Regions from separate parts of the Bacillus sp. 9.4 genome, predicted to be linked through region 2. Evidence: riboswitches for the same ligand, from Rfam matches in the RefSeq annotation. Region 2 holds a riboswitch; each other region holds the start of a gene.
What was found. Region 2 has a riboswitch for S-adenosylmethionine ahead of metN (methionine ABC transporter ATP-binding protein MetN). Riboswitches for the same ligand answer to the same signal wherever they lie in the genome.

Region 1: another riboswitch for S-adenosylmethionine. It lies ahead of ACZ07B_RS16480 (5-methyltetrahydropteroyltriglutamate--homocysteine S-methyltransferase); the one in region 2 lies ahead of metN (methionine ABC transporter ATP-binding protein MetN).
Region 3: another riboswitch for S-adenosylmethionine. It lies ahead of ACZ07B_RS00120 (2-hydroxyacid dehydrogenase); the one in region 2 lies ahead of metN (methionine ABC transporter ATP-binding protein MetN).
Region 4: another riboswitch for S-adenosylmethionine. It lies ahead of mtnW (2,3-diketo-5-methylthiopentyl-1-phosphate enolase); the one in region 2 lies ahead of metN (methionine ABC transporter ATP-binding protein MetN).

What each region holds. Positions count from the first base shown of each region.
Region 1 is NZ_JBVFMU010000004.1:137,578-141,349, reverse strand. It holds gene ACZ07B_RS16490 (CoA transferase subunit B) at 1-491, shown strand, start outside; gene ACZ07B_RS16485 (3-hydroxybutyrate dehydrogenase) at 508-1,281, shown strand; gene ACZ07B_RS16480 (5-methyltetrahydropteroyltriglutamate--homocysteine S-methyltransferase) at 1,333-2,469, opposite strand; SAM riboswitch class I at 2,547-2,653, opposite strand; gene ACZ07B_RS16475 (5-methyltetrahydropteroyltriglutamate--homocysteine S-methyltransferase) at 2,722-3,772, opposite strand, start outside.
Region 2 is NZ_JBVFMU010000003.1:237,098-240,869, forward strand. It holds gene metQ (methionine ABC transporter substrate-binding lipoprotein MetQ) at 1-529, opposite strand, end outside; gene metP (methionine ABC transporter permease MetP) at 543-1,211, opposite strand; gene metN (methionine ABC transporter ATP-binding protein MetN) at 1,204-2,229, opposite strand; SAM riboswitch class I at 2,335-2,441, opposite strand; gene ACZ07B_RS13275 (SCP2 sterol-binding domain-containing protein) at 2,556-2,900, opposite strand; gene ACZ07B_RS13280 (thioredoxin family protein) at 3,007-3,327, opposite strand; gene ACZ07B_RS13285 (toprim domain-containing protein) at 3,329-3,691, opposite strand; gene ACZ07B_RS13290 (YusG family protein) at 3,769-3,772, opposite strand, start outside.
Region 3 is NZ_JBVFMU010000001.1:26,619-30,390, reverse strand. It holds gene ACZ07B_RS00125 (molybdopterin oxidoreductase family protein) at 1-1,222, opposite strand, end outside; SAM riboswitch class I at 1,370-1,461, shown strand; gene ACZ07B_RS00120 (2-hydroxyacid dehydrogenase) at 1,545-2,579, shown strand; gene ACZ07B_RS00115 (FGGY-family carbohydrate kinase) at 2,597-3,772, shown strand, end outside.
Region 4 is NZ_JBVFMU010000002.1:551,142-554,913, forward strand. It holds gene mtnX (2-hydroxy-3-keto-5-methylthiopentenyl-1-phosphate phosphatase) at 1-231, opposite strand, end outside; gene mtnW (2,3-diketo-5-methylthiopentyl-1-phosphate enolase) at 228-1,445, opposite strand; SAM riboswitch class I at 1,530-1,630, opposite strand; gene mtnE (methionine-glutamine aminotransferase) at 1,669-2,865, opposite strand; gene ACZ07B_RS09345 (carbon-nitrogen family hydrolase) at 2,960-3,739, shown strand.

The DNA of each region.
Region 1 (3,772 bases), on a different contig from region 2:
GCCCCTATCCTCTGGAAGGAATGGAAGACGCGGATTTGATCAATGCGGGAAAGGAAACGATCACTGAAGTGACGGGCGCCTCTTATTTTGACAGCGCTGAGTCATTCGCGATGATAAGAGGCGGGCATATCGATTTGGCTATTCTCGGCGGAATGGAGGTTTCGGAGCAGGGGGATTTGGCCAATTGGATGATCCCGGGAAAAATGGTAAAAGGGATGGGCGGCGCTATGGATCTCGTCAACGGGGCGAAACGGATCGTTGTCATCATGGAGCACGTCAATAAGCATGGTGAATCAAAGGTGAAAAAAACATGCTCCCTTCCGCTGACAGGCCAGAAAGTCGTACACAGGCTGATTACGGATTTGGCTGTATTTGATTTTGTGAACGGCCGCATGACACTGACGGAGCTTCAGGATGGTGTCACAATTGAAGAGGTTTATGAAAAAACAGAAGCTGATTTCGCTGTAAGCCAGTCTGTACTCAATTCTTAATGGGAAGGTGTTTGACATGAGAAAACAAGTCGCCTTGGTGACAGGGGCTGCCGGCGGAATTGGATTCGAAATCGCGAGGGAATTCGCCCGGGAAGGTGCCAGCGTCATCGTTTCAGACCTCCGTCCGGAAGCATGTGAAAAAGCAGCCTCCAAGCTTGCAGAAGAAGGCTTTGACGCGGCGGCCATTCCGTATGATGTGACAAAGGAAGCGCAAGTTGCTTATACGGTGAACGTCATCCAAAAACAATTCGGCCGCTTGGATATTCTGGTGAACAATGCCGGTATTCAGCACGTCGCTCCGATTGAAGAGTTTCCGACAGACACCTTTGAACAGCTGATCAAGGTCATGCTGACGGCCCCCTTTATTGCAATGAAGCATGTTTTTCCGATCATGAAAAAACAGCAGTTTGGCAGAATCATTAATATCGCGTCTGTTAATGGTTTAGTCGGCTTTGCAGGGAAATCCGCTTACAATAGCGCCAAGCACGGCGTCATTGGACTCACAAAAGTAGGGGCGCTGGAAGGCGCGCCCCACGGCATAACAGTCAATGCGCTCTGTCCGGGTTATGTCGATACCCAGCTTGTACGCAATCAGCTTAGCGATCTATCGAAAACTAGAAATGTCCCTTACGACTCTGTACTTGAACAAGTCATTTTTCCGCTTGTGCCGCAAAAGCGACTGCTTTCCGTCAAGGAAATTGCGGATTATGCCGTGTTTTTGGCAAGCGAGAAGGCGAAGGGCGTCACTGGGCAGGCTGTCGTCCTTGATGGGGGCTACACCGCACAATGACATAAAAAACACACTTGCTCCGCTAGGGAATCAAGTGTGTTTTTTCTTTGCTTATTTCCAAACATCATTAGCGATCTCAACCACATGGCGGAGCTTCGCCCATTGCTGTTCTTCAGTCAGCTTATTGCCTTCCTCAGTTGAAGCGAATCCGCATTGAGGGCTGAGGCAAAGCTGGTCTAAGCTTACATAACGGGATGCTTCTTCGATACGGCGTTTCACGTCATCCGGATTTTCAAGCTCACCGAATTTAGATGTCACTAAGCCAAGAACAAGCTGAAGATCAGACCGTTTTACGTAACGGAGCGGCTCAAATCCGCCTGAGCGTGAATCATCATACTCTAAGAAAAGTCCGTCAAGATTCAAGCCGTCAAAAATGGTTTCGGCTGCTGCGTCATAGCCGCCTTCCGCTGTCCAAGTGGACTGGAAGTTGCCGCGACAAATATGCATGGTTACCGTCAAGTCATCCGGGCGGTCTGCAATCGCGTCGTTAATAGATTTCGCAAACAGCTGGCGAAGCTCATCAGGCGTTGTTCCGAACGCTTCGATTTGTTTTAAGCCTTTTTCTGATAAGAAAACGGCCCACGCTGTATCATCGAGCTGGAGGTAGCGGCAGCCTCTGTCATAAAACGCTTGAATCGCTTTTTTATATGCTTTGGATACATCATGCTGGAAAAGGTGATAATCTTTTTTATACGCATCCTTTTCCAGTTTTCCGCGGAAAAACAGCATATTCGGGCTTGGAATCGTCATCTTTGGCGTCGCGTCACCGGCAATGCTATGGAGAAATGAATAATCTTCAAGCATTGGGTGAGTTGAAAAGTCGATATCACCTGTGACTTTAATGCCGCGTGCTTTTGTCTGTACGTTATGGAATTGGATTCCGTGCTCAGGAGTAAACGGCTCAACGCCATCTAAGTTTTCCAGGAAATCAAAGTGCCACCACGCTCTGCGGAATTCACCGTCTGTCACGACGTTCAGGCCGGTTTCCTTCTGTTTTTCCACAATGCGGATGATTTCATCGTTTTCAATTTGGCGAAGCTGCTCAGCCGTAATTTCGCCGGCCGCTTTTTGCAGCCGCGCTTTTTTAACGGGCTCAGATCTCAGCAGGCTTCCGACTTGATCCGCGCGAAACGGCGGTTTTTTTCTTTGAAGTGATTTTTGTTCTGCGGGTGTTGTTTGTTGTGACATGTTGTCCATTCCTTCTTTCCATTCAAATATAAAAAAGCTCTTCCTTTGGATAAGGAAGAGCTTGCGTGACAATCTCAACCTTATCTTCAAGAGCAATCATTGCTCTAAAGGATTTAGCACCATTCTGTTAAACAGCGGTTGCCGGGTATCGCAGGGCCAGTCCCTCCACCTCTCTTGATAAGGAAAACCTTTTTATGAAATTTTCTGATAGTATCTATTATTCACACATTTTCTATTTCTGTCAATGATAGATTATCTCCACACATCGTTGGCAATGTCGATGACATGGCGAAGCTTTGCCCATTGCTGCTCCTCTGTCAGAAGGTTGCCTTCTTCTGTAGAGGCGAAACCGCACTGCGGGCTCAGGCATAGCTGGTCCAAGCTGACAAAATGCGCGGCTTCATTAATACGGCGTTTCACATCCTCAGGATTTTCAAGCTCGCCGTATTTCGATGTGATCAAGCCGAGCACAATTTGCAGATCCTTGCGCTTCACAAAACGGAGCGGATCAAAGTTACCGGAGCGGTCATCATCGTATTCCAAGAACAGGCCGTCAAGGTTTAAGCCGTCCAAAATCGTTTCCGCTACAGCGTCGTACCCTCCTGATGCCGCCCAGGTTGAGCGGAAGTTGCCGCGGCAAATGTGCATTGTGATCGTTAAATCGTCAGGCCGGTCTGCGACGGCATCGTTAATTGTTTTGGCAAATATGGCTGGCAATGTTTCTGGATCACCGCCGAGCGCCCGGACAACCTCTCTGCCTTTTTCCTCAAAGAAGAGAGACCATGACGTATCATCAAGCTGGAGATAACGGCAGCCAGCATCATAGAAGGCTTTGATTGCTTTTTTGTACGCTTGGGCCAGATCATGAAAGTATTCCTCTTGATCGTCATAAATCCCTTTATCCGCCTTTTCGCCAAAAAACAGCATATTTGGGCTGGGAATGGTCAATTTTGGCGTCGCGTTACCGGCAATCTCATGTAAAAATTGATAATCAGCAAGCGCTGGGTGGCTCGTAAAATCGAGTTTTCCCGTCACTTTGATGCTGCGCGCTTTCGTTTTTGTGTTATGGAACTGAATCCCCTCAGCCGGGATGAACGGTTCCACACCGTCAAGCCCTTCCAGGAAGTCATAATGCCACCAAGAACGCCGGAATTCCCCGTCTGTTACCACATCGAGACCGATTTCTTTTTGTTTTTCCACGATGCGGATGATCTCTTGATTTTCGATATCACGAAGCTGTTCTGCTGTCATCTCACCAGCCGCTTTTTTTTGCCGGGCTTGCTTTACCGGAACGGAACGAAGC
Region 2 (3,772 bases):
TTTTCGGGTTTTTCTTAATGTCTTTCAATGTTGCGTCAACTGTTTCTACCTTAGAATCAAGAGTGATTAATCCAGCGTTTTCAAGCATTGCAAGCATACGTCCTTGTTCAGCAACGTTGTTTGTCAGAATGATTGTCGCACCGTCTGGAAGGTCTTTCAGTGATTTGTATGTTTTAGAGTAAATACCGAATGGCTCTAAGTGAACAGCACCGGCATTCACAAGTTTGTAATCTGTGTTTTCTTTCATTTCTTGCTCAAGGTAAGGAATGTGCTGGAAGTAGTTCGCGTCCACTTCTTTATCAGCTAAAGCTTTATTGTACATTTTGTAATCACTAAGCACTTTCACTTTCAGCGTATAGCCTTTTTCTTTCAGCAATGGTTCAGCTTCTTTTAAAATTTCCGCATGCGGTGTTTTCGTTGCCGCAACGACAATTTCTTTCTTGCCGGATTCAGCGCCGTTATTCGAACCGCAGGCAGCCATAACTCCTGCAAATACAAGCAGTAATGCACCCAAAAATAGCTTTTTCAATGTAAATCCTCCCTTATCGTTTGTCTATAATATTTGTTATTAGATCACCGATGATTTGAATAATAAACACGATGATTAAAATAAACACAGTAGCAACGAAGGTAACATCAGCGTTATTAGACTGATATCCTTCTACGTACGCAAGGTTTCCAAGGCCTCCTGAACCAATGGCTCCGGCAATTGCCGTTGAGCCGATCAAAGCGATGGCAGTAACCGTAATGCCAGAAATAAGAGCAGGCATTGATTCCGGAATCAGCACTTTGAAAATAATCGTAGACGTTTTCGCGCCCATTGATTTAGCGGCTTCAATCACACCTTTATCCACCTCACGCAGCGCGATTTCAACAAGGCGCGCGTAAAATGGTGCCGAGCCGATTACCAGCGCCGGCAATGCGGCGTTTGGCCCTAAGATCGTGCCGACTAAAAATTTCGTAAAACCTAATAGTAAAATAATTAAAATAAGGAACGGAATCGATCTGAATATGTTAACAACGGCCGAAATCACAGAGTTGACCGCTTTATTCTGCCAGAGGCTTCCTTTGCTCGTCAGAAAGAGCAGCAAGCCGAGGATGACCCCGATGACAAAAGCAAACAGTAAAGAAATCAGCGTCATATAAAGTGTTTCATATGTCGCGTTCCATAATTCAGTTAAATCAACGTTCGGGAAGTATTTTTCAAACATTCGTGATCACCTCTGCTTTCACCTGTTTGTCATTAATGAATCGGATCACGTTTTGCACTTCTTCCTCGTCTCCGTCAATGTGGATGAACAGTGAACCGTAAGCCCCATCCTTCGTCTGCGAAATTTTCCCTTGCAGAATATTGACGCTGACATTGAAGTTTCTGATCATCTCTGTAATCAGAGGCTGTTCAGCTGACTCACCGACAAATGTGAGCTGAACCATTTTTCCTGATGCTGTATCATCAAGAAGGTGCTGAAGCGTCTCTTTCGTTTCTTCCGGCTCTGTCACCTGTTGAACAAATCGTTTTGTCATATGTTCCTTTGGATTTTTAAAGACATCGAGAACCTCGCCTTCTTCGACCACCTTGCCGTTTTCCATGACGGCGACTCTGTTGCAGATTTTGCGGATGACATGCATTTCGTGCGTAATCAGCACAATCGTCAAACCGAGCCTTTCATTAATATCGGACAATAGATCCAGAATTGAATCTGTCGTTTGCGGATCTAATGCTGATGTCGCTTCGTCACAAAGGAGAACCTTCGGATTGTTTGCAAGCGCTCTGGCAATTCCGACACGCTGCTTCTGCCCGCCGCTCAGCTGGGACGGATATGATTTTTCTTTTCCTTCTAAACCTACCAGTTTAATCAGTTCATTGGCGCGCTTGATCCGCTCGCTCTTTTTCACCCCGGCAATTTCTAAAGGAAACATGATATTATCTCTGACGGTCCGCGACCAAAGCAAATTGAAATGCTGGAAAATCATACTGATTTCATGGCGTGCTTTTCTTAAACCGCGTCCATTTACTTCATTAATCTTGGTTCCCGCCACTTCCACGGTTCCTGAGGTTGGTTTCTCAAGGCCGTTCAGCAGACGGATTAAGGAACTCTTACCAGCTCCGCTATATCCTATAATTCCAAAAATCTCACCTTTTTTAATGGAAAGCGAGACATTTTGGACAGCATTGACATCTCCATGTTTCGACTTGTAAACTTTTGAAACATCCTGAAGATTGATCAAAGCAATCACCTGCCTTAACACTATTCTAAGAAATCTTCCGGTTTTTTCTGCAAAAGAAAAGCCTTTCTGCACACTTGAGCAGAAAGGCTTATATAAAATGCCTTTCTCTCATCTTTCAAAGCTGAACGCTTCGTGTGAATTGGCACCATTTCAACAGTGTTGATGGTTGCCGGGCTTCATAGGGCACTTCCCTCCACCTCTCTTGATAAGAGAAATATATAGTCTTTTTCGTCCGGAAATTCTTAATGTAGAATAGCACGGCGAATGATTAAATGTCAATAAAATAAATGATGTCAACTTTTACTATTATAATAATTTATTATTTTTTAATTTTTTAAAATCCTCTGAAAAAACCCATTTGTCAGCCAGAGAATGGCTTCCAGTTTTAACAGGGCCCTGAATGATCCCTTTACTTTGAGGCTTCCGCTCCGAATCAGGTGCTGAAGGGAAATGTCTCCGTGCAATAAATCAATAATTTCCGTTTGGTTTCCGTAAAAGGTCAGGTTGGACGTTTGGGGCGGAGAAACTTTTTTCATTTCTCCCTGTTCGTTTATTGAGACGGTTAAGGCTTCTGCTTCTCCTTGGAAGGTAATGAGCAATGTTGAGGCATTCAAAAGGGGTTTTAAAAACAGATGCTGATACTCATCTTCTAAAACTTCCGCTTTCTCCATATGTACAACCTCCTATTTGTTGGTCATACATACACATTTCTCTCTTTGTCGCAAGAACCCCTTTATAAAACGAACGACAATTTCATTGGATATGCTGAGAAATATGTCATAAATGGGATGCGGAAGATGATTTTTGTTTGATCAGCTCATATAAATAAGAAACGGAATGAAATGCATATCCTCTTTCGACCACCTTTCCGCCTTTAAACAGCAGAAAACAAGGGACGCTTTCAATTTGATACGCTTTTGCGAATGTCGGAGAGTAATTGACATTGTTTTGATAGAAGGCGACATCCGGCAGCATTTCTTTCACCACTGTCAGCATTTTGCTTGCAAGCTGGCAGGTGCCGCAAAACGGAGTATATAAATATAGAAGGTACACATCATCTTCAATATGATCAAGTTCGTGTTCTTGGAGTTCTTTCATGCTATACACCTCGGGACTTTCTTTCAAGAAAAATAGTATGGACATTCAGATTCGCACGCAGCAATACAGAGGCGACATGGTGCCTGGGCGCAGCCGCTACTTCCTTATAGGCTCTGTCGATATGGAGATGGCAGGCTTCATTAAATTCACGCTTCAGCTGTTTTCTCAATTTCTCACCTGATTCATCAGCATCAACTAATATATAGACGTCTTTATCATAAAGCTCGTCAGCCAATTCCTCGAGCCTCAGCTGGCTGATTGTTCCGTTTGTGCAGATAATGCGCACCGGTTCATTCAGGACGCTTTCGATTTTCTCTTTATCTGATTTCCCCTCGACAATCATAACCTTTTCCAGCTCATCCATCTTCATCTTGTTCACCTGCCGCGTCAAATTTGAAACGTTCAGATTGTAAAAGAAGGCAGTGAAATTCACCGCCAACATTAA
Region 3 (3,772 bases), on a different contig from region 2:
AGTCTTCCCGCAGCAAGCCCTGTCTGACTTTGTTTGCTTCGGGCGCGACGACGGCAGGGTTCGTTCCGTAAATAAATAGAGAGCGAATAGGCGGGTCTGTTTCCAAAAGCACCTTGCCAAGCTGATTCATATTAAATGACCTCGGGGTGCGCCCTTTCAATAAGTCGGGCCGTTGCAAGGCATTTGTGTTATATTCTAAAATTCCGCTGTTATGCTTAATTGCGCCGCCCCCTGTGTGCAGCCATTGGCCGGTGATCGCCGGAAGACAGGCAATCGTCCTTACAATCATCCCGCCGTTATCGTGATGCTGGGGTCCGTTTCCGATTCTGATAAAAGAAGGGGAGGTTTCCCCGTACATTTTTGCCAGTCGGTAAATATCTTCGGTACTGACACCGGTGATCGTCGATACCTTTTTAGGATCATATTGTTTCACGTGTTCACGGAGGTCTTCATAGCCAACCGTGTACTCGGACAGAAATGCTTCATCATGCATATTTTCTTTAAATAAAATGTGCATGATGCCAAGAGCAAGTGCACTGTCGGTTCCCGGCTTTATTGGAATAAACCAATCTGCGAGACGTCCTGTTTGATTTTTATGCACATCGATCACGACAATTTTGGCACCTTGTTTTCGCGCTTTTTGGGCGATCGTAATTTGGTGCATATTTGTGCTGACCGCGTTGATTCCCCAAAAAATAAATAGTTTTGTATGAATGGTTTCCTCAGGATCGATTCCCGCGCTTATGCCCATTGTATATTTATAGCCTTCAGATCCCGCTTTGCTGCAAATCGTCCGTTCAAGCTGGCTTGACCCCATGCGGTAAAAAAAGCGGCGGTCCATTCCTTCAGCTGTCAATTTCCCCATATTTCCGTAAAAGCTGTAAGGAAGTATGCTTTCAGCTCCCTCTTCATCAATCAGCTGTTTCCAGCGGGAGGTGATCGTATCGATTGCCTCTTCCCAAGAAATCGGTTCAAATATCGCTTGGCCTTTCGCACCTGTTCGTTTGAGCGGTGTAGTAAGCCGCTTTTTATCATATATGCGCTCCGTCATATTCCGGACTTTGTTGCATATGTTTCCGGCTGTGACAGGATGATCAGGGTCTCCTTGCACTTTTACGATTTTCCCGTCTTTTTTATGTATTAACAATCCGCACTGATCCGGGCAGTCCAGCGAGCAAACGGATTTGAAAATGCCGTTTTGTTGTGTGGCAAAAGATTTCATGGCCCAGTTCCTCTCTCTAGTTAGATATTTTGTAAGAATTATAACATTTCGGATCATAACGTCAATTCTGAAAAAAGAGATTGACATCAATCTGAGACTTCTTTATGATAAATGTATTCTTTATTCTGAAAATTACATACTCAACATTTTCTATCCAGAGAGGTGGAGGGACTGGCCCTATGAAACCTCGGCAACATTATTGTGCCAATTCCAGCAAGCGTCAGCTTGAAAGATAGGAAAGCAAGGTTTATACCGGCGTCTGCCTGTAACAGAGCGCGCCTATATATGAATCTCTTTCCATCTTCGGAAAGAGATTTTTTTTATGAAAAATACGATGAAAAGGATGTTTTGCACCATGACGGTTTTGGTTACAGCACCGTACAACGAAGAAGGACGAAAAGAGCTTGAAAACTTGTTTGGCTCAGTTGCTTATCAATCTTGGAAGGAACAAGGCCGGGCATATCGGGAAGATGAACTCATTCAGTTGCTAAAAGCAACAAATGCGACAGGCTTGATTACTGAGCTTGATCAGGTAACAGGCAGCGTATTTGCTTCTGTTCCCGAACTTTCATTTGTCGGTGTTTGCAGGGGAATGCCCTCCAATGTGGATGTGGCAGCTGCCTCAAAAAGAGGCATACCTGTTTTTTATACACCAGGGCGGAATGCACAAGCCGTTGCTGAAATGTTTATTGGAAATGTGATTACCTTTCTCCGCCATACCAGCGTCTCGAATCAATGGCTGAAGGATGGAAAGTGGGACAGGGATTACTTACAGGCTTATGTCAAATTTAAAGGAAATGAATTATCAGGAAAAACGGTTGGCATGATTGGGTTCGGGGCGGTTGGCCAAAGGATTGCAAAACTGCTGACTGCGTTTGACTGTAAAATAAAGTATTACGATCCATACATTCAAGACGATCATCCGTTGTATGAAAAAGTATCTCTTAAAACGGTGTTTTCAGACAGTGATATCGTTTCTGTACATCTGCCTCGTACTGAGGAAACACTTGGACTTATTGATCGGAAGTATTTTGATCTGATGAAACAGAGTGCGATTTTCGTCAATACTTCAAGAGCAGTTGTTGTAAACCGTGAAGATCTTTTATCTGTATTAAAAGAACATAAAATCAGAGGTGCGATATTAGACGTTTTTTATCATGAACCTCCAGAGAAATCAGATTATGAATTGATTTCATTGCCTAATGTTCTGGCAACACCGCATCTCGCTGGAGCAACATTTGAAGTGGAGGATCATCACGTGACGATACTGAATAAAGCCCTCAAAAAGTGGAAGGGTAAAAAAACTCTTAATATTCCGACAATGTATAACAAGGACGAACTGAAAACAGGGGTATAAGAAAGGAGGCTAAGAGAATGAAAAAACAAAAAGGCTATCTCGTTTTTGATATTGGCACAGGCAATGCGAGGGTAGCGGTCGTGAGTGTAACTGGCAGTGTTCTAACAGTTGAACGGGAGGACATCGTGTATTCCACAGAGACGCTTTACCCGGACAGCCGTTATTTTTCTCCTCAGGTGCTGTGGAAGCAGGTGATGGATTTGGCAAAACGTGCGCTATCCCGTTCGCGTGATATTGACATCATTGGTTTGACATCGACGAGCCAAAGACAGGGGATTGTTTTGATTGATCAAAACGGCAATCCTTTTCTCGGGCTGCCGAACATCGATAATCGCGGCCGAGAGTGGGAGGCGAGCATTCCCGATCGGGAAGAGATATACAGCCGCACAGGCCGCCTGCCAACCGCACTTTTTTCTGCGCTCAAGCTTTATGGATTAAAACAGCGCCAGCCCTCTTTATGGGAAAAGACTGCAAGCTTTACAAGCATCAGTGATTGGGTGACGTACCAACTGAGCGGAATATTAACATATGAACCATCACAGGCAACAGAAACCCTGCTATTTGATGTGAAGCAAAACACTTGGTCAGAAGAGATGTGCGACATTTTCGGCTTTTCTCCATCTATCCTTCCGCCTCTTGTAAGAGCGGGAACAGCAATTGGAACGGTAGCAAATGAATATGCATCCGAATTAGGCCTTTCAATAAATGCTAAGGTTATAGCAGGGGGCGGGGATACACAGCTGGCTGTCAAAAGCACCGAAGCTGGACTTGAGGACATTGTCATTGTATCAGGGACAACAACGCCAATAACCAAAATTAGTGCGGATCATGGCGACACAAAACATAAAGCCTGGCTGAACTGTCATACAGATCAAGGGCATTGGCTTGTGGAAACGAATCCGGGAATTACCGGCTTGAATTATCAAAAATTAAAACAGATTTTTTATCCGAATGAAACGTACGAAGTAATGGAGGAGGAGATTTCTGCACTTGCAAAAGAAGACCATGCATGTGTAGCGGCTCTCGGCTCTTATTTATCGGCTGAAAAGAATGCATTAACGAGAGGCGGTTTTCTTTTTGATGCCCCGCTGTCAGCACATTTAAAGAGGGCACATTTTGTACGTGCAGCGCTAGAAGAAATCGCATTTTCAATCAAATGGAACTTTGACATTTTAACAGAGGTTACTCCGTTT
Region 4 (3,772 bases), on a different contig from region 2:
GATTTTTGCATCTTCCAATACAAAACTTGTAATCTCTTCTTTTAAACGGCTGGGCAGAAGGCCGAACATCCGCCCGACACCTTCCTTGATCGACAGCGTTTTGGAAAGTACGCCGTCTTTTAATGCCACCCACTCTGGGGGAGCAAATGTTTTCATGATATTTATAATGTTGTCGTTCATCGTGATTGTTCCGTCAAAATCACAAATAATAAAAGGTTTTCGAGTCGTCATACGGCTTCAACCTTTCCCCATTTATCTAGCGCAAGCTTAAGATCCTTGCATTGTTCGGCTTTTTCATCAATCGGCTGGGCCTCTAGGACCGCATCAATAATGGCTCTGAACGCTCGCCCCCCGCCTTGGGCACCGTTCGGATGTCCATGTACGCCTCCTCCGGCGTTAATAATGTGGTCTATGCCGAAATCACGCATTAATAGCGGAACCATGCCGGGATGAATGCCTGCTGACGGAACAGCAAATGTTTGGTTAAAAGCATCCTCTCTCACACATTCTTCATGAATCGCCAGTGCATCTGCTCTTGGAAGCGCAACCGAACCATATGGAGACGGAAAGAGGCTGAAGTCAGCACCGCAATATCGGTTTAATTTTCCGAGTAAAAGAGCGTGAGAAAAACCGTAAAACGGAGAAGACGTAAACGCTCCGCTCACTGCTGGATGCGCCATAATCGGAACTGGGATTTCAGGATCTTCCGCAAGGCCTTGCATAACGTCCAAGCCGTAAGCGAAGACATTAAACAAAAGCGCATCCGCTCCCAACTCGGCGGCGCGTCTCGCTTTGTCTTTCAGATCAGCCGTACGTCCGGTCAAATTCACCGCATACAGCGTTTTATGTCCAGTTTGTTCATACGTTTCTTTCAATATTTGCTTTCCTTCTGCAATTCTTGTTTCAAAAGGCGCTAGACCAGTCTCAAAGAAAATTTCATCGTCTTTAATCAAGTCAACTCCGCCAAGCGCCTGCTGCCGGAGCTGTTCTTTAATATCACTCAGGTCCCTTCCGATTACGCCTTTAAATATGCTCATTAACAGCGGTCTCTCAAACTCTCCCAGCAGCTTCCGGATGCCGTATACGCCAAACTTCGGTCCCGGCAGTGCACGCTTAAATGCTTCAGAGAAGTGAAGATCGATTAATTTGATTTTTCCGTCTAGGGACAGCTTGCCAAACACTGTTGTCAGCAAAGTCGGAATATCCTGAGAGAAATTGATTTCAGGATAGGCAATTGTGATGACCGCTTGTTTTTCTGATGCAGCAGTTCCCTCTCTCTCCTCAACTTTTATCACCCGCCCCTTGTGCTTTTGCATTTGCTCCTGTTTTACAAGGGGCAGATCAGTCCAGGAGCCTACTGTCAATCCTGTTGCGATTTGTTCTGCTTTCTTCTCTGTATCGGCTCCCGGTTCGGTCAGGAGATATGTCGCTAATAACTCACTCATGCCAGAGCTCCTTTCATTTTCATCCATATCAAAAAACCTCTTCAAACTGCAATCGCGTCTAAAGAGGTTTCGTTTCTCGTCCGAATCTTATCTCTCAGCCGCCAGCTGCAAGAATTAGCACCGTGCTTTATAAGTCGGTTGCCGGGCTTCATCGGGCTCGTCCCTCTGCCTGCTCTTGATAAGAAAATATAGATTTTATAAATTATTTTGAATTATCCCATCGTTATAAGGTCTTGTCAATGCTTTTTTGGGTAAACAGGTTCAGTTTGCCAATTCGATAAGCGGCTTCCTTAAGTCTTTCTTCACTTGTTAAAAGTCCGACTCTGACGTAGCCCTCGCCATATTCACCGAAGCCGTTTCCAGCCGCAACCGCTACATTCGCTTTTTCCAGCAAAAGATCTGAGAACTGCTCAGAAGTATAGCCTTCAGGCACAGGCAGCCATGCAAAAAAAGAACCTGCGGGAGCTGTTACATCCCAGCCGATTTCCCGGCATGCCGTGATCCAAGCGTTTCTCCTGCTCTCATATCTGGCATTTTGCTCTGCCACACACGTCTGATCGGCTAACAGTGCCTCTGCTGCAGCCTCCTGAGTTGCTCCGAAAAGACTGACAAACATATGGTCTTGATAAAGATTGATCGCTTCAATGACCGAAGCGTTTCCGACGGCAAAGCCAACCCGCCATCCTGCCATATTATACGTTTTTGACAGCGTGTAAATTTCAATTCCGATATCCTTCGCACCTTCAGTCTGCAAAAAGCTGAAAGGCTTGCAGCCGTCAAATCCTACAGCGCCGTAAGCAAAATCGTGAACGACGCAGATTCCGTTTTCAGCCGCAAAACGCACGGTATCTTCAAAGAACTCGGAAGTAGCAACAGCTCCAGTCGGATTATTCGGATAATTCAAATACATCAATTTCGCCTGTTCCCTTACTTCAGCGGTTATGCTGCTGTAATCAGGGAGAAACGCCCTGTCCTTTACGAGCGGCATCATTTCCATCTTTGCTTTTGCAAGTGTGACACCCGACCAGTAATCAGGATAACCCGGATCGGGAACTAAAATCGTATCACCAGGATTCAACAAGCATTGCGGGAGCTCGACTAGACCCGCTTTTCCGCCGAATAATACAGCGACTTCGGTTTCCGGATCCAGATCAATGCCGTATTCTCTTTTGTAAAATGCAGCAGCCGCTGACTTCAGACGGTATGAGCCGCGAAAAGACGAATATTTATGATTCTCAGGATCAGCAACAGCTCGTTTCATCTCCTCAACAATATGTTCAGGAGTCGGCTGATCTGGATTTCCCTGTCCCAGATTGATAACGTCATGTCCTTCTGCGAGCTTTCGGTTCACTTTCTGCACCAGAGAAGCGAAGAATTGTTTAGGCAATTCCTTCAATACATGAGACTGTTCAAATTTCATCTATTCTCACCTTCTAAAAAAATCTTGAAATGATAGTCCATCATCATATATGGTTAAATGAAAAAAGTAAAGAAAAATTTGGGGTGTTAAAAAGATGAAATGGACGATATCTTGTCTTCAATTTGATATTTCATACGGAAAACCTTCGGAAAATATAAAAAAAGCTGAATTTTTCATCGAAAAAGAAAGCAAACATGCTGATGTTCTTGTTCTGCCTGAATTATGGACGACCGGATATGATCTGGCCAATCTTGATGAACTCGCTGATGAAGACGGCCGCTCCGCTCAGAGCTGGCTGAAGAAAACGGCAAAAAAACATGGTGTTCATATTGTCGCCGGATCGGTCGCTGTCAGAAAGAATTCTGATGTTTATAATACAATGTACATCGCGGATAAGGAAGGGCAAATCATTAAAGAGTACAGAAAAGCCCATCTTTTTCAGCTGATGGATGAGCATCTGTATTTATCAGCCGGTTCCGAAGACGGATACTTTGAGCTTGACGGCGTCAAAAGCTCAGGATTGATCTGTTACGATATCCGTTTTCCGGAATGGATCAGAAAACATACGACAAAAGGCGCCAACGTGCTGTTTATTTCTGCGGAATGGCCTCTTCCCCGCCTTGATCATTGGAAAAGCCTGCTTATTGCGCGGGCCATTGAAAACCAATGCTTTGTCGCAGCCTGCAATTGTACCGGTTCAAATCCGGATAATGAATTTGCAGGACATAGCCTGATTATTGATCCATGGGGGCGTGTACTTGCTGAAGGCGGCCGGGAAGAAGGCATAGTCCGAGCGGAAATCGACCTTCAAGAAAGCGCAGAAGTTCGGGAGAGCATTCCTGTTTTCGATGATATCAGAAAAGATTTATATTAAAAAATATATTGACAACTAACTAAATTACCTGTT